DNA from 3 places in the Pantoea sp. SGAir0183 genome. Region 1 is predicted to be linked to each of the others. Evidence: predicted binding sites of a transcription regulator. Region 1 holds the regulator's gene; each other region holds the start of a gene.

What was found. The regulator PurR, encoded in region 1, represses purine synthesis genes. The targets are predictions, from matches to a motif close to CANGCAAACGTTTGCNTG.
Region 2: the regulator PurR is predicted to act here: its motif matches at 1,836-1,853, upstream of serA (phosphoglycerate dehydrogenase).
Region 3: the regulator PurR is predicted to act here: its motif matches at 1,258-1,275, upstream of purM (phosphoribosylformylglycinamidine cyclo-ligase).

What each region holds. Positions count from the first base shown of each region.
Region 1 covers NZ_CP028053.1:2,454,084-2,459,832, reverse strand. The annotation lists gene punC (purine nucleoside transporter PunC) at 1-674, opposite strand, end outside; gene punR (DNA-binding transcriptional activator PunR) at 783-1,688, shown strand; gene purR (HTH-type transcriptional repressor PurR) at 1,685-2,710, opposite strand; gene C1N59_RS11420 (cytochrome bd-I oxidase subunit CydH) at 2,993-3,082, shown strand; gene C1N59_RS11415 (C40 family peptidase) at 3,277-4,095, opposite strand; gene C1N59_RS11410 (Grx4 family monothiol glutaredoxin) at 4,460-4,795, shown strand; gene rnt (ribonuclease T) at 4,834-5,505, opposite strand; gene gloA (lactoylglutathione lyase) at 5,628-5,749, opposite strand, start outside.
Region 2 covers NZ_CP028053.1:859,224-864,972, forward strand. The annotation lists gene C1N59_RS04170 (LysR family transcriptional regulator ArgP) at 1-811, opposite strand, end outside; gene rpiA (ribose-5-phosphate isomerase RpiA) at 993-1,652, shown strand; gene serA (phosphoglycerate dehydrogenase) at 1,933-3,171, shown strand; gene C1N59_RS04185 (5-formyltetrahydrofolate cyclo-ligase) at 3,214-3,810, opposite strand; RNA gene ssrS (6S RNA) at 3,888-4,071, opposite strand; gene zapA (cell division protein ZapA) at 4,111-4,440, opposite strand; gene C1N59_RS04200 (YecA/YgfB family protein) at 4,611-5,189, shown strand; gene pepP (Xaa-Pro aminopeptidase) at 5,223-5,749, shown strand, end outside.
Region 3 covers NZ_CP028053.1:1,190,653-1,196,401, reverse strand. The annotation lists gene uraA (uracil permease) at 1-337, opposite strand, end outside; gene upp (uracil phosphoribosyltransferase) at 494-1,120, opposite strand; gene purM (phosphoribosylformylglycinamidine cyclo-ligase) at 1,339-2,379, shown strand; gene purN (phosphoribosylglycinamide formyltransferase) at 2,376-3,014, shown strand; gene pstB (phosphate ABC transporter ATP-binding protein PstB) at 3,043-3,810, opposite strand; gene pstA (phosphate ABC transporter permease PstA) at 3,823-5,457, opposite strand; gene C1N59_RS05700 (ABC transporter permease subunit) at 5,454-5,749, opposite strand, start outside.

The DNA of each region.
Region 1 (5,749 bases):
CCCGTCAGCCATGCAAAAAAACTGGCTGAGCAGGCGGAATACATCAGTACGTTACCGCTGTAGGCACGTGCGCGCAGCAGCGTCAGAAACCCAGGCTGCGGAGCAGGGGAACGTTGCTTTTTTTGCGGCGAAGGCAGGCGCAGCGTGACCAGGATGAGCGCCACAGCAATTCCCGTCAGCACCGCAAAAATGGCGCGCCAGTGAAAATGGCCGATCAGCCAGGCGCCCAGTAACGGCGCCAGGGCGGGAGACAGCGCGACGAGCGGCATAATGGTAGCAAAGACTTTATTAGCCTGTGACTGAGGATAGCGATCGACGACCAGCGCCTGCCAGCTGACGGCCGCCGCGCACACGCCGATAGCCTGCACAAAACGCAGTACCAGCATCAGGATCACATTATCTACCCACAACATACCCGCACAGCCCAGAGCAAACAGGGCGAGGCCTGCCAGCAGCACCGGCTTACGCCCCAACCGATCAGATAAGGGGCCCCAGACCAGTTGACCACAGGCAAAACCGGCCAGAAACAGACTCATGCTGGCGCTGATCATCCCGGCTGACGTGCTAAAACTTTGCTGCATAGCGCCGAAGGCGGGCAGGTACATATCGGTTGCCAGAAAGCCCAGCATACTGAGCACGGCAAGATAGGGAATAAAGCCTTTTGAAGCGGACATCGGGTTCTCATCAGTTGCAGAATAAACGCGGGGCAGTGTAAAAGCTGTACTTCACGCTGTGAAACGGTAAAATTTGCCTGTTGCTGTTAAAAATTTTGAAGGCAAATTATGTGGTCTGAATATGCGCTGGAAGTGGTGGATGCGGTCGCACGCGGTGGCAGCTTTAGCGCGGCCGCCCAGGAACTGCACCGTGTGCCTTCTGCCATCAGCTATACCGTTCGCCAGCTGGAAACCTGGCTGGCTGTGCCGCTGTTTGAACGCCAGCACCGGGAGGTGATTCTCACGCCGGCGGGCGAGCATTTCGTGCGGGAAGGGCGCAGCGTTATCAAAAAAATGGATGCCACACGACGTCAGTGTCAACAGCTCGCCAACGGCTGGCGCGGTCAGATTGGTATTGCCGTCGACTGCATCGTCAAACCGCAGCGGACCCGGCAGTTTGTCAGGGATTTTTACCGTCATTTTCCCGACATGGAGTTGCACATCAGCTATGAGGTCTTTAACGGCGTCTGGGATGCGCTGGCAGACGGGCGAGTGGATGTGGCGATAGGTGCGACACAGGCGATTCCGGTGGGGGGGCGTTTCGCCTTTCGCGATATGGGCACCCTGAACTGGCGTTGCGTGGTGGCGCATCAGCATCCTCTGACGCAGGTTGCTACGCTGGATGATGAGGCGTTGCGCTACTGGCCTTCTCTGGTGCTGGAAGATACGTCACGCGCGTTACCGCGTCGTATGACCTGGGCGCTGGATAACCAACGCCGGCTGGTGGTCCCGGACTGGCAAACCGGTCTGGACTGCGTGCGCGCCGGCTTGTGTGTCGCGATGATACCCGGCCATTTAGCGCGGCCCTTACTGGACAGCGGCGAGATGGCAGAGCTGAACTTACCACAGGCGTTTCCGGAAAGTCCCTGCTGCGTCAGCTGGGCGGAAGATCGCGCATCACCGGCGCTGGGGTGGTTACTCCAGTACCTGGGCGATGCGCAAACGCTAAATCAGGAGTGGTTGAGCGAGGATTAACGGCGGTAATCGCGATAAGGACCATAGCCCACCGAGCGTCGCTCAATAAGCGTCGGGTGGACTTCAATCGTCTGCGACTCTTCCCGCTTACTGGTAATGCGATCTAACAACATCTCCAGCGCTTTCTCACCCAACTGGGCTTTAGGTTGATGCACCGTGGTCAGTGCCGGAGTGAAATAGCGCGCATTGCGCACATTGTCGTAACCAATGACGGAGATATCCTGCGGCACGCGCAGGCCCATTTCGTCGGCCGCGCAGATTGCGCCCATCGCCATGATGTCGCCCCCACAGAATACGGCGCTTGGGCGCTGCTTCTGTGACAGAATCTGCTGCATGGCCTGATAGCCAGATTCGGGTTCAAAGTCACCCTGCACAATCCATTCGGCACGTGGCTGAATACCCGCTTCTTCCAGCGCCTTAAGGAAACCGGCATGGCGACCGCCTCCCGTGTTACGCTCCATCTGGCCGGGAATGGCACCAATATCGCGATGACCACGCTCAATCAAATAACGTCCCGCCAGATAACCGCCCTGAAAAGCATTGTCCAGTACGGTATCGGTAAAGTCGGCACGGGATTCGCCCCAGTCCATCACCACCATCGGAATATTGCGGTTCGCTTCCAGCATTTGCAGCAGATCATCCGGATACTCTGAACACATCACCAGAAGCCCGTCAACGCGCTTTTGCGCCATCATCGACAGATAGGCGCGCTGTTTTTGCAGGTCATTATGTGCGTTGCCCAGAATCAGGGTATAGCCTTTATCGAAGCAGTGATTCTCAATGGCTTCGATAATTTCAGCAAAGTAGGGCGCTTCACTGGACGTGGCGAGCAGGCCCAGCGTTTTGGTGTGATTCACCTTCAGGCTACGCGCGACTGCGCTGGGAGAATAATGCAGTTCCCGAATCGCTTCCCACACCGCTTCGCAGGTATTTTCTGCGACAAAGCGCGTTTTATTGATGACGTGTGAGACGGTCGTGGTGGACACGCCCGCACGCTTCGCCACATCTTTAATTGTTGCCATGTAAATCGAACTCCCGGGCCTATCTAAATTATTGATAAGCATATTGTTAAACGTTTGCGTCAGCGGACGGTTATTTCTGCGAAAAACATCGCTTTTCTGTCCGGTATTGAGTCATCAGGGCAGGAAATAACGTCTGAAAAGGGCGCGGACGCAACCGATATTGCGCGCTGTTGCGCAACAAAGGGGGGATTCTAACAAGGCTGTGCGGATAAAACGAGATTTTTACCCACGCGTATGTGAAAATGCTATCACCTTACAAACGTCAGGGTTAAAGGAGAGGGGATGAGTACCGATTTAAAACTGTCATTAATGACGACGGCAGCCGCACTGTTGATGATCATCGCGTTTAGCTTCACCGCTATTCTGCACTAGCCGCATTCGTTTGCAGCGACGCTATACTGGCTGACTGCGCGTCCAGCCTTGCCGGTGATACGTCCTGTCTGTCAGACCGTATCACCGGCAAGTGCGGCATTTTCGCCCGGAACACCCCGCTGCACAATCGGGGCGATATGGGCAATAAAAAAGCCGGGAAGCTGCCTTTCCCGGCTTTTTTGTATGAAGGACGTTTAGCGAACGGTCTTTGGCGTCATAACGCGACGCGCACCAATATAATGGCGCTGCCAGTAATCTTCGCTCAACGCACTGATTTGAATATCTTTACCGGTACGCGGTGACTGAATGAATTTACCGTTGCCCAGGTAAACCCCGACATGATCTGCGGTTCCACGCCCGTTGATGCGGAAGAAAACCAGATCGCCTTTTTCAAGGGATTCGCGGTTGACCGGTGCTGCATCCCGCAGATGGTACATTTCGTTAGCGGTACGGGGGATCTTAAACTTCACGACGTCTTTGTAGGCGTACCATACGAGGCCACTGCAATCAAAACCCGTATGGGGCGATTTGCCTCCCCACTGATAACGCTTGCCAAGTTGCCCCATCAGTTTTGCCATCGCCGTTTCACGCGCTTTCTGGTAACGCTGGCGATGCGCTTTACTCATTTTAATGGTGCCGGTTTCGGTATTGTCTGCCGTTAACGCCTTCGCAGCACGTTGATGACCATACCGTTTTTTGCTGGCGGCATTGGCGGCGACTTTTTTGCTCAGCGTCTTGTGCGAGGCAGTCGTTTTAGCGAGTGTTTTGTGCGTGATGGTGTGAGAGGTCGTTTTGCTGGTTTTCGTGGTCTTACTGACTTTCTGAACAGCGGAGGCGCGACTTTTTTTAGATGAGGCTTTAACCGCGCGTCGTTTGCGCCGATCATCGTCGCGCGCACTTTTTTTCTCTACCTTATGCAAGCTGGCCTTAACCGTCGCATGCGGGGAGGCAGCAGCGATGTTAAAGAAGAGTTGCGCAAAAGCCAGAATAAGAAGCGTAATGATTGAACGCATAGTCCGTTTACTGGTTAAGCTGTCAGATCAAACAGGTCTCTGACAAAGTTAAGAAAAATCTGATCACCGATCAGCGCCGAAGTCATTCTAGTCCAGTTTTTTTTAAAAGAGTAAGTCCTTTTTTTATTAATTGCTGGCCTGGATAAAAATCAGGCATAAATCAGGAATTTCAGTCTCTTATAACAGCAAATTCATTGCAAATTATGAATACATTCATAGTCTTTGTCACAGTTTCCTGCGGATGCCTGACCAGCTTACTTAGCAAACATGGCGATTTAACGTCAGACGAGCCAAAATCTCGTTTTCAGTCCTGGCGTGAAGTCGCTACAATAAAGAAACACGAAGTGACGAATTAAGGAAGGCAATAATGAGTACTGTAGAAAAAATTCAGCGCCAGATCGCAGAAAACCCGATCCTGCTGTACATGAAAGGTTCGCCGAAACTGCCAAGCTGCGGTTTCTCTGCGCAGGCGGTCCAGGCGTTGTCTGCCTGTGGTGAGCGCTTTGCTTACGTGGATATTCTGCAGAACCCGGATATTCGCGCAGAGCTGCCAAAATACGCCAACTGGCCCACGTTCCCGCAGTTATGGGTTGATGGCGAACTGGTCGGCGGCTGCGACATTATTGTTGAAATGTTCCAGCGCGGCGAGTTGCAGCCGTTAATCAAAGAAACCGCTGAGAAGTTTAAAGAAGCGGAATAACTGAAAAAGGCCGACCTCGTCGGCCTTTTTTACGCGCGTTACTCGGTTGTTTCTCCACCCGTCGCCGACGCTTCCGTAACAGCTAACGGCCAGCCTCCCAGCCGTTTCCAGCGGTTAACCAGCTCACAAAATAAGGTCGCCGTTTGCTGTGTATCATAGAGTGCGGAGTGCGCCTGACTGCTGTCGAACGCCATGCCTGCGGCTTTGCAGGCTTTTGCCAGCACGGTCTGGCCCAGCACCAGTCCGCTCAGCGCGGCCGTGTCGAAGGTCGCAAAGGGATGAAAGGGATTGCGTTTCAGGCCCGCACGTTCCGCCGCCGCATTCATAAAGTTCAGATCAAACGTGGCGTTGTGAGCGACCATGATGGCGCGGTTGCATCCGGTCTCTTTGATGCCTTTTCGCACCATTTTAAAAATGGCATGCAGGGCCTCATATTCGGTGACTGCGCCGCGCAAGGGATTCGTGGGATCGATGCCCGTAAACGCCAGCGCTTCAGGGTGCAGGAGCGAACCGACAAAAGGTTCCACATGAAAATGCAGCGTCTCGTCGTGATGAAGCCAACCCTCATCATCCATTTTCAGGGTGATGGCAGCGACTTCCAGCAGCGCATCGGTTTGCGCATTAAAGCCCGCCGTTTCAACATCGATCACGACAGGATAAAAACCACGAAAGCGTTGATTGAGTGCGTTGGGGGAAGACGATTCAGACATCAGGATCTCATTGCAGAAAAAGGGCAGCGCGTAGTATGCCAAAAAAGCGCACTCTCTGCAGCAGATGTGGGCGAGGGAAGTAAGAATCAGCCTGCAGGGGGCAGGCTGATGGGCGGCAACGGTTAGTTACCGAGGCCGTGACCGGCATGTTTGTTTTCGATCAGCTCGATCTTATAACCGTCAGGATCTTCAACGAAGGCGATGATGGTGGAACCGCCTTTCACCGGGCCCGCTTCACGGGTCA
Region 2 (5,749 bases), 1.6 Mb from region 1:
GGTGCCAGTACAACATCCGGCGCTGATACAGCCCCGGTGTCAGATCGATCAGCTCACCGCTCGCCAGTTCGCGCTCAATCTGCAGATGCGGGATCATACAGCAGGTTGAGCCCTGACGGGCCATCTGCACAAAGGCTTCAGAAGAGTTAACGATATGGCAGGGCACGCTGCCCGGCGAAAGATCGAAGTTCTGCTGTAAAAAGGCCTGATGCATATCATCCAGATGGTCAAATGCGACGGCAGGCGCTTTCAGCAACGCGGAACGGGTGACGCCGTTGGGAAAAAAGCGCTCGGCAAAGTCACGGGAAGCCACAAACAGGTAATCCAGGGCGCCCAGTTGATCAACCAGACAACTGGGTAAAGGCTGGGGCTGGATACTGACTGCGCCGACCACTTCGCCACGTCTCAGACGTTCCTGCGTACGGGTTTCATCTTCAACCTGGAGGTTAAGGCGCACCGGCGAATCGGCCAGCACGTCTTTTAATGCAGGCAACAGCCAGGTGGCCAGACTGTCGGCGTTCACCGCCAGGGAGAGCAGTAACGGCGTCGTACCGCTGATTTCGTCCCCCAGCCACTCTTCCTCCAGCAGTTCAACCTGGTGCAACAGCGCAAGCAGCTTTTGCCCCTGCTCAGTGGGACGAGGGGGCACGGTGCGAACCAACAGCGGCTGACCAAACAGGTTTTCCAGCTGTTTGATGCGTTGCGATACGGCCGACTGGGTGATGCACAGTTTTTGCGCAGCACGTTCAAAGCCACGTTCACGTATCACTGCGTCCAGCGCCTGAAGCGTTCTGTAGTCCGGGCGTTTCATTATTCTTTTCTCTCCTTCAGGGTGGACGTTACGATGCCACAAATGTGCCTGAGCAAAAGTCTGGGGTATTTTTGTGGGCTGGCTTCCAAAGCATTAAATCCGCACAATGCATCCGAGCATTTTCAGCAAACCTTGCTTTATACTACGCGCATTTTCTTATCGCACAGGTTCTAAACATACCATGACGCAGGATGAACTGAAAAAAGCTGTTGGTTGGGCTGCACTTGATTATGTCCAGCCAGGTACGATCGTCGGCGTGGGAACAGGCTCTACCGCTGCCCATTTTATTGATGCGCTCGGCAGCATCAAACACCAGATTGAAGGTGCCGTGTCCAGCTCTGAAGCCTCCACGCAAAAGCTCAAAAGCCTCGGTATTCAGGTGTTTGATTTGAATGAAATCGATGACCTGGCCATCTATGTTGATGGTGCCGACGAAATTAATCCCCAGATGCAGATGATCAAAGGCGGCGGTGCCGCGCTGACCCGCGAAAAAATCGTCGCGGCCGTGGCTAAAAAGTTTATCTGTATTGCCGATGCATCGAAAGAAGTCGATGTGCTGGGGCGTTTTCCGTTGCCCGTTGAAGTGATTCCTATGGCACGCAGCTACGTCGCGCGTGAACTGGTCAGGCTGGGCGGTTTGCCTGAGTATCGCCAGAATGTCGTCACTGACAACGGTAATATCATCCTGGACGTGCATAATCTGCGTATTCTGGATCCCATTGAGCTGGAAAAAACCATTAACGCGTTACCGGGCGTCGTCACCGTCGGGCTTTTCGCTACCCGGGGTGCCGATGTGGCGTTGATTGGCGGACCGGATGGGGTCAAAACGCTGAAAAAATAACGCGACGGGCGCATAATTTGCGCCCGCGTTTTTTTAATTAAAAAAAAACTTTTCTCGCCAGGCTGAAATTTGGTGACTTATGTCACATAAGCGTCATCAACAGCGGGTTCATTCTCCCCGATGCGGCCAACCCACGATTTTGTCCGGCAAAGTTTGGCTTCTGAATCCAGCCAGCCAGCCGGTCAGGCAATCGTTTGTATTGCTGCTGGCGTTTTTTTTGATATTTTGACTGCTGGCTGACTGCGTTCAGTCCTCGTTGAATTCTGAATAGGGTTGGGAAATGGCAAAGGTTTCACTGGAAAAAGACAAGATTAAGTTCCTGCTGGTGGAAGGTGTCCACCAGAGCGCGCTGGACAATCTTCGTGCTGCAGGTTACACCAATATTGAATTCCACAAAGGCGCACTGGATAGCGAGTCATTAAAGGCTTCCATCCGTGACGCGCACTTTATCGGTATCCGTTCCCGTTCCCAACTGACTGAAGAGATTTTTGCCGCAGCAGAAAAACTGGTCGCTGTGGGCTGTTTCTGTATCGGTACCAACCAGGTTGATTTAAATGCGGCGGCAAAGCGCGGTATTCCCGTTTTTAACGCCCCGTTCTCTAACACGCGCTCGGTCGCCGAACTGGTGATTGGCGAAATGCTGCTGATGCTGCGTGGCGTGCCAGAAGCGAACGCCAAAGCCCATCGCGGTGTCTGGAATAAGATTGCTAAAGGCTCATTCGAAGCGCGCGGTAAGAAGCTGGGCATTATCGGCTATGGTCACATTGGTATGCAGTTAGGCGTGCTGGCCGAGGGCCTGGGCATGCACGTGTATTTTTATGATATTGAAAATAAACTGCCGCTGGGTAATGCCTCGCAGGTGCGAAGCCTGACGCAGTTGCTGAATATGAGCGATGTCGTCAGTCTGCATGTGCCTGAAACTGCCTCGACACAAAATATGATCTCTGCTGACGAGCTGGCGCAGATGAAACCTGGCGCGCTGTTAATCAACGCCTCACGCGGCACCGTCGTGGATATTCCGGCACTGTGTGACGCGCTGGCCAGCAAGCAGGTCGGGGGCGCGGCCATTGACGTGTTCCCGGTTGAGCCAGCCACAAACAGCGATCCGTTTGTCTCGCCACTGAGTGAGTTCGATAATGTCATTCTGACGCCACACATCGGGGGTTCCACCGAAGAAGCGCAGGAAAACATTGGTATCGAAGTGGCAGGCAAACTGGCGAAATATTCCGATAACGGTTCAACGCTGTCTGCAGTGAACTTCCCTGAAGTGTCCTTGCCGATGCACGGCGTCAGCGCAAGCCGTCTGCTGCACATTCATGAAAACCGTCCGGGTGTGCTGACCGCAATTAACCAGATTTTTGCCGAACAGGGCATCAATATCGCCGCGCAGTACCTGCAAACCTCACCCATGATGGGGTATGTGGTGATTGATATCGATGCCGAGCACGAACTGGCAGAGAAAGCGCTGCAGCTGATGAAGGCTATCCCTGGCACTATCCGCGCCCGTCTCCTCTACTGATTTATCAAAATAATAAACCCAGGCGCACAACAGTGCCTGGGTTTATTCTTCCCACAACCACAACGTTGACGGCGTCAGCACGGCGGGCAAAGGAATATCCCAGGCCGCCACAGGCAGCGAATCGACCAACTGGCAGTCGTGCGCGATGCCAACCGGCAAAAAAGCGTGCTGTTTCCAGTTTTGTAACGTGCGGTCGTAAAAGCCGCCCCCCATGCCCAGACGCTGACCACTGCGATCAAAGGCCACCAGCGGCACCATCATCACATCCAGTTCGTCCAGCGTAACCATATGCCGGATATCGAGTGGCGGTTCAGGAATACGTAGCTTGTTCGGGCTCAGCGGCGTTTCTGGCGTATAGCGCAGAAAAAGCAGATGACCGGCAGAGAAGGGATGAAGCACAGGAAGATAAACGCGTTTGTTCTGCTGCCATAATTTTGCGATAAGCGGACGCGTATTAATTTCCCCATCGACGGATAAGAACAGCGCGACGTTTTGGGCGTCGGAGACAGGCGCAAAGTTAATCGCGTGTTCCGCAAGCTGTTCGGCGGCAGTATGTTGCTGTTCCGGGGTTAAGGCGCGACGTAAATGACGAACATGATGACGAATGTCCTGTCGCTGAAGTAAAGAGGGTTCTGACATGGTGTCCCCCAGAAGAAGTCGCCTGAGCGACGCACTATATCATGTCTGGTGGGGGATAATGCAGTACAACCAGAAAGGAGATCTCCGAGATGCCGCCGTAGGCTGTAACCCTTGAACCCTTGGTTCAAGGTGAACATGCCGTCGCAACCATCAGGCTTCTCGGACGGACCGAGCATGCTCACAGGTTGCGGAGCGTCACATTCTGTTGGTATGAAATATCGGCTCAGGGGACTGGCCCACTTGCAAACATCTCAGAGAAAATTGACTTCACCGTCAGTGTAGCACAGTGACCATGAAGTATTATTCGAACTTCGCATCCTGACGATCAGTTATGCGACCTTGCTCAACTAATGCCTGCTCTATCGTCTGCTGTAACATACGGATTCGTTGTTCCATATTAGCAGCATAGTCGCGCGTCTTGTTTTTTTCTTGTGCCAGTTCATGGCAAATGTTTAACGCGGCAATGAACACCAGTTGCTCTGTATTGGTGACTCTAGTGCGAACTTTTAAATCTTGCAACCGTTGATTGAGATCTTCCGCCGCCGCGTTCAGCGCATCTTGCTGTTCAGGCGGACAATTTACTCTCAAAGAACGACCAAAAATTTGTAAATCTACCGGTTGTGCAGACATGCCACCTTCCTGACTGATTACCTGGCTCGCCATTCCCTTAGCCTTCAATGGCCTGGGAGGCGGGCAACTATATAGACCTGAGAAATAAGATACAACCCCTTTTCTGGAAACCTTGAGGCAGCTAGTGGTAGCATACCACGAACTCTTACAGCCAACGACGATGAAAAATGATGTCTTCACAGAACGCAACCCCTGATTACAATGCGCTGGCGGCGGCGCTCTCACAGCACGGCGTCGGAATGACACCTGCCGAAATGCACGGATTACTCAGCGGTATTCTGTGTGGCGGTAATCAGGATACCAGCTGGAAAACGCTGGTCCACGATCTCGCGAATGAAGGCATGGCTTTTTCGCACACGCTGGCCCAGCCGCTGCAGGATTTGCATGCAAATATTACGACGGCGCTTGAAGAAGATGGCTTTCTCTTTCAACTGATGCTGCCCGACGATGATGACATCACCGTGTTTGATCGGGCGGACGCCCTGGCTGGCTGGGTAAACCATTTTTTACTCGGCCTGGGCGTAACTCAGCCTAAACTGGATAAGGTCACCGGCGAAACCGGCGAGGCCATTGATGATCTGCGTACTATCGCGCAGCTTGGCTATGACGAAGACGAAGATCAGGAAGAGCTGGAGCAGTCGCTGGAGGAGGTGATCGAGTACGTCCGCGTCGCGGCGCTACTTTGTCATGATACGTTCACGCGCCCGCAGCCAACCGCACCTGAAGTACAGAAGCCAACGTTACACTAAGCCAGATATCTCAGTTCAACAGGGAGTGCAGACATGATTTCACTGGAGACCTTCCAGCAGCGTCGTCAGGCGCTGTTAGCGAAAATGGTTCCGGGCAGCGCAGCGTTAATTTTTGCGGCGCCTGAAGTAACGCGCAGTAACGACAGCGAATATCCGTTTCGTCAAAACAGTGATTTCTGGTACTTCACAGGTTTTAATGAGCCTGAAGCCTTACTGGTGCTGATCAAAAGTGATGAGAACCACAATCACAGTGTGCTGTTTAATCGTGTCCGCGACCTGACCGCAGAAATCTGGTTTGGTCGCCGTCTGGGCCAGGAGGCGGCACCGGCAAAACTGGGTGTGGATCGCGCACTGCCCTGGAACGATATCGGTGAGCAGCTTCATCTTTTGTTGAACGGTCTGGATGAGGTTTATCACGCGCAAGGGTTATATCCTGAGGCTGACAAGCTGGTGTTCAGTGCACTGGATAAACTACGTCGCGGTTTCCGCCAGAACCTGAGCGCCCCTGCCAGCCTGACAGACTGGCGTCCCTGGGTGCATGAGATGCGCCTGTTCAAAAG
Region 3 (5,749 bases), 1.3 Mb from region 1:
TACCGGCTTTTTTGACGATCAACGCGACCAGACAGAACAGCACGCCGCAGAGAATAAATCCCCCCAGCGCCACTTCGTAGCCCAGCGGCAGCAGGAGTAAAACAGGTGAAATAAAGGCAAAACTGGATCCCAGATAAGCGGGGATCTTGCCTTTACAGATAAACAGATACAGCAGCGTCCCGACACCGTTAAACAGCAGTACCGTAGCCGGGTTGATATGAAAGAGGATGGGTACCAGCACCGTTGCGCCGAACATGGCGAACAGATGTTGCAGGCTGAGCGGAATCGTTTGCAGTAATGGCGGCCGTTCGCTAACGCCGATAGCGCGACGAGTCATTAAAAGTCCCCTTGAGTTGATAGTCTGTTTTTGGTCAAAAAAAAGCCGACTCTCTGGTCGGCTGATGAAGGTTATTGGCTGTTGCGAAAAAAAGCAGCTCGGCCTGCGCCTGCAGGCTGACAGCAAGGTGCTGCATGAAGCCGCCTGAACAGGTCACTATTTGGTGCCGAAAATCTTATCGCCCGCGTCACCCAGGCCCGGAATGATGTAACCCTTGTCGTTCAGGCCCTGGTCCACGGAGGCGGTGTACAGCTCCACGTCCGGGTGCGCTTTCTCCAGTGCGGCAATGCCTTCTGGCGCAGCGACCAGCACCAGCACTTTAATGCTGCTGCAGCCGGCTTTTTTCAGGAGATCGATAGTGGCGATCATGGAGCCGCCCGTCGCCAGCATCGGATCGACCACCAGCGCCAGGCGCTCTTCAATGTTGGACACCAGCTTCTGGAAATAAGGTACAGGCTCCAGCGTTTCTTCGTCACGGTACACGCCTACCACGCTGATGCGCGCGCTGGGCACGTGCTCCAGTACGCCTTCCATCATGCCCAGACCGGCACGCAGGATGGGCACAACGGTGATTTTTTTGCCTTTAATTTGATCAACCTGAACCGGGCCATTCCAGCCCTCAATGGTGACCTTTTCGGTTTCCAGATCGGCCGTGGCTTCATAGGTCAGCAGACTGCCCACTTCAGAGGCCAGCTCACGGAAACGCTTCGTACTGATATCATGCTCACGCATCAGTCCCAGTTTATGTTTGACCAGCGGGTGTTTAACTTCCACGATCTTCATTGTTGTTCTCCCGGAGTGAGTTGAGCTAAAAAAAATCGCGGGATTATACCGCCTTTTTAACATCGCGCCACATGTGCTTGCGCAATCCACCGCATAAAATAAGGATTGATGAAAATTGTCGGGGACGCAATCTGAGACTCGCAAACGTTTGCCTGCGCTGATAGAATTGCCGCGCTTTATATTAAACCACCAACCGCAACTCGCGTGGGGACCTCGCAGTGACCGATAAGACCTCTCTCAGCTACAAAGACGCCGGTGTTGATATTGATGCTGGTAACGCTCTGGTTGACCGTATTAAAGGCGTAGTGAAAAAGACGCGTCGCCCGGAAGTCATGGGTGGACTAGGCGGCTTCGGTGCGCTTTGTGCGCTGCCGCAAAAATACCGTGAGCCTGTGCTGGTCTCCGGCACCGATGGCGTGGGCACCAAGCTGCGTCTGGCGATGGATCTCAAACGTCACGATGCCATTGGTATCGATCTGGTTGCTATGTGTGTTAACGACCTGGTGGTACAGGGCGCGGAGCCTCTCTTCTTCCTGGATTACTACGCGACCGGCAAGCTGGATGTGGACACCGCATCGGCGGTCATCACCGGTATCGCCGAAGGTTGTCTGCAGTCAGGCTGTGCGCTGGTGGGCGGCGAAACCGCTGAAATGCCGGGCATGTATCATGGCGAAGATTACGATGTCGCGGGCTTTTGCGTCGGTGTGGTTGAAAAGTCAGAAATCATTGACGGTAGCAAGGTTCAGGACGGTGATGTGCTGATCGCCCTGGGCTCAAGCGGCCCGCACTCAAATGGCTATTCCCTGGTGCGTAAGATTCTGGAAGTCAGCGGCACCGATCCGTTGGTTGAGCAACTGGAAGGCAAACCGCTGGCCGATCACTTACTGGCGCCGACGCGCATATACGTCAAAAACATCCTCAGCCTGATTGAGCAGGTGGATGTGCACGCGATTGCTCACCTCACCGGTGGCGGTTTCTGGGAAAACATTCCGCGTGTCCTGCCCGACAATACTCAGGCGGTGATTGACGAGAAAAGCTGGCAGTGGCCTGCCGTGTTCGGCTGGATGCAGCAGGCGGGCAATGTCAGTCGTCATGAGATGTATCGTACCTTCAACTGCGGCGTGGGCATGATCATCGCGCTGAGCCCGGCTGACGCAGATAAGGCCGTTGACCTGATGCGTGCTGCCGGGGAAAACGCCTGGAAAATTGGTGTGATTAACGCCTCAGACTCGGAAGAGCGTGTGGTTATTCATTCATGAAAAAGCTGGTTGTACTGATTTCGGGTAACGGAAGTAACCTTCAGTCCATCCTCGACGCCTGTGCAAACGGGCGTATTCACGGCAGCGTCGCTGCCGTGTTCAGTAACAAAGCCTCCGCCTATGGTTTAGTTCGCGCGCAGGAGGCCGGAATCCCGGCAAAAGCGCTGGATGCACGTGACTTTAACGATCGCGACAGTTTTGATCGGCAGCTGATGCGTGAGATCGATGCGTATGCACCGGATCTGGTGGTGCTGGCGGGTTATATGCGCATTCTGAGTCCGGGCTTCGTGGCGCATTACTCTGACCGTCTGCTGAACATTCACCCGTCGCTGCTGCCGAAATACCCCGGTCTGCATACGCACCGCCAGGCGCTGGAAAACGGCGATAAGGAGCACGGTACATCCGTGCACTTCGTGACCGATGAACTGGATGGTGGCCCGGTCATTTTGCAGGCCAGGGTGCCGGTGTTTGCTGAAGACAGCGAGGCCGAGATTACCGAACGCGTTCAGCATCAGGAACATGCCATCTACCCACTGGTAATTAACTGGTTTACCGAAGGCCGACTGACCATGCGTGAGGGAAAAGCCTGGCTGGATGGTCATCCCTTACCCGCTCAGGGCTACGCCCACGATTAATGCTCAGGGAGCCAGGCTCCCTGCCCTTTCAACCGTAACGCCCGGTGATGTAATCTTCCGTCCGGCGCACCTGTGGTGTGGTGAAAATCCTGTCTGTGGTGTCAAACTCCACCAGCGATCCCTGATGCATAAAGGCTGTGTAATCCGACACGCGTGAAGCCTGCTGCATGTTGTGGGTGACCAGCACCAGCGTGAAATGCTGCCTGAGCGTACTCATCAGTTCTTCGATCACCAGGGTAGAAATCGGGTCCAGCGCGGATGTTGGCTCATCAAGTAACAGGACGTCCGGCTCAATCGCAATAGCGCGGGCGATAACCAGCCTTTGTTGCTGCCCCGTGGAAAGCGTCAGCGCATTCTGTGCCAGCTGATCTTTCACCTCGCCCCACAGCGCCGCCGCCCGGAGTGCCCGTTCACAGGCTTCATTCAGTACGCGCTTATCGCGCACCCCTTGCAGCCGCAGTCCGTACACCACATTTTCGTAAACCGATTTGGGAAACGGATTGGGCCGCTGAAACACCATCCCGACCCGGCGACGCAGCGCAGAGACATCCTGAGCAGGTCGCATAATCGACTGCTGATCCAGCAGAATGTCCCCTTCAATGCGGCAGCGATCAATCACGTCGTTCATACGATTAAAGCAGCGCAGCAGCGTTGATTTGCCACAGCCGGACGGGCCAATCAATGCGGTGATGCGATTTTTGGGCAGTTGCAGCGAGACATCCTGAAGCACCTGGCGCTCACCGTACCAGAGCGACAGATGATCAACGGTTAGCGCAATATCAGTTTCGGGCATCATAGTCATCGTCAGTTATTGAGTCATCAGGCGATAGCGTTCACGCAGGCGGTGACGCAGGCCCATAGCTAACAGGTTCAGCAACAGAATAATGAGCACCAGAAGCAGCGCCGTGGCGAAAACCAGCGGCCGGTCGGCTTCGGTATTAGGGCTCTGAAAGGCGAGATCGTAGATCTGAAAGCCCAGATGCATAAATTTTCTGTCGAGGTGCAGGTAAGGGAACACCGCATCTACCGGCAGTTCCGGCACCATTTTAACCACGCCCACCAGCATCAGAGGCGCGGTCTCGCCTGCGGCACGTGCCACGGCCAGAATCAGGCCGGTTAACATGGCCGGAACGGCCATAGGCAATACCACGTTCCAGAGCGTTTCGGCCTGGGTCGCCCCCAGCGCCAGCGAGCCCTGCCGAAGACTGTCGGGAATGCGGGAAAGCCCTTCTTCCGTCGCGACAATCACCACCGGCAAGGTCAGCAGGGCCAGTGTCAGCGACGCCCACAGCAAACCGGGCGTACCAAATGTCGGGGCGGGCAAGGTGCTGCTGTAAAACAGCTGGTCCACCGTGCCGCCCACCAGCCAGACAAAAAAGCCCAGCCCAAATACGCCATAAACAATCGAGGGTACGCCCGCCAGGTTGACCACGGCGATGCGTACCAGACGGGTCAACGCGTTGCGTTCCGCATATTCATGTAGCCACAGCGCCGCGATAACGCCCAGCGGCATCACAACTACAGACATCAGCAGCACCATGAGCACCGTGCCAAATATCGCCGGAAACACGCCAAACTCGCTTTCTCCTTCGGCAGGCGAATCGCTAATAAAGCGCCACACCTGCTGGCAGAAATGCCCCATTTTTTGCGTCAGGCTCATCGCGTTGGGTTGCCAGGCTTCCACAATCTGCGACAGGGGAATGCGATGATCAGTGCCGTTCACATCGCGCAGAATCAGCGCATCACGCTGGCTTTCCGCTTGCAGGCTGTTCAGCCTGTCATTGAGCTGAAGAAGGCGGCGTTGCAGCGCCGCCTGGTTGGCCTCGTATTCTGACTGCGCCTGCAAATCGAACTGCTTTGCCGCGCGCTGATGCTCAGCCTGATCGTCCAACTGGTCCAGTTGTTCATTCAACCGGGCAATATCGACCCGACGCATCTCGCTGGCCTGCTGCTCGATAAGCTTTACCTGTTCAAGGCGCTGTTGCAGAAGCGCCATAATGTCTTTTGCCGTAAGAACATCATTCTCTTCCCGCAGGCCGACAAACCAGCCATAGGCATTCCCCTGACTGCGGCGCTGCAGCACCATCACGTCGTCCGGCTGGCTGACAATCGGTGCCTGCTGACTCAGTACCGCCCGAAAGTCAGGCGCGGCCCAGTCCCGGTTGCCTGTCTTAATCAGATAGCGATGTACGTCGCCCGGTTTGCCGTCTGACGCGGCGGCAGGCGCCGGATAATGCGATTGCCGCTCAAGCGTTTCGCCCAGTACACGGGTTTTGCTGCCATCAGGCAGTGTGAACTGATAGAGATCGACGGGATGGGGCCAGAACGCGCGCAGCCCCTGCCATCCCAGCAGCGCGATCAACAGGGTAAAGGCCAGTAAACAGACCGTCACGGCACCCGCCGTAAGCCAACGCCAGCGATCGTTTTGTCGTATCGCCTTCATGCCTGCTCCTTATACTGGCTAAAACGCAGGCGCAGACGCTGGCGGATAAGCTCGGCAACCGTATTGATCATCAACGTGAAGACCAGCAGCACCAGCGCACTTAAAAACAGAATCCGGTAATGTGCGCTGCCAACGGCCGCCTCAGGCATTTCAATCGCGATATTGGCTGACAGCGTGCGCAGGCCACTGAACAGGCCGCCTTCAGTTTGCGGCGTGTTCCCGGTGGCCATTAAGAGAATCATGGTTTCGCCTACGGCCCGTCCGAAACCAATCATCAACGCGGCAAAAATGC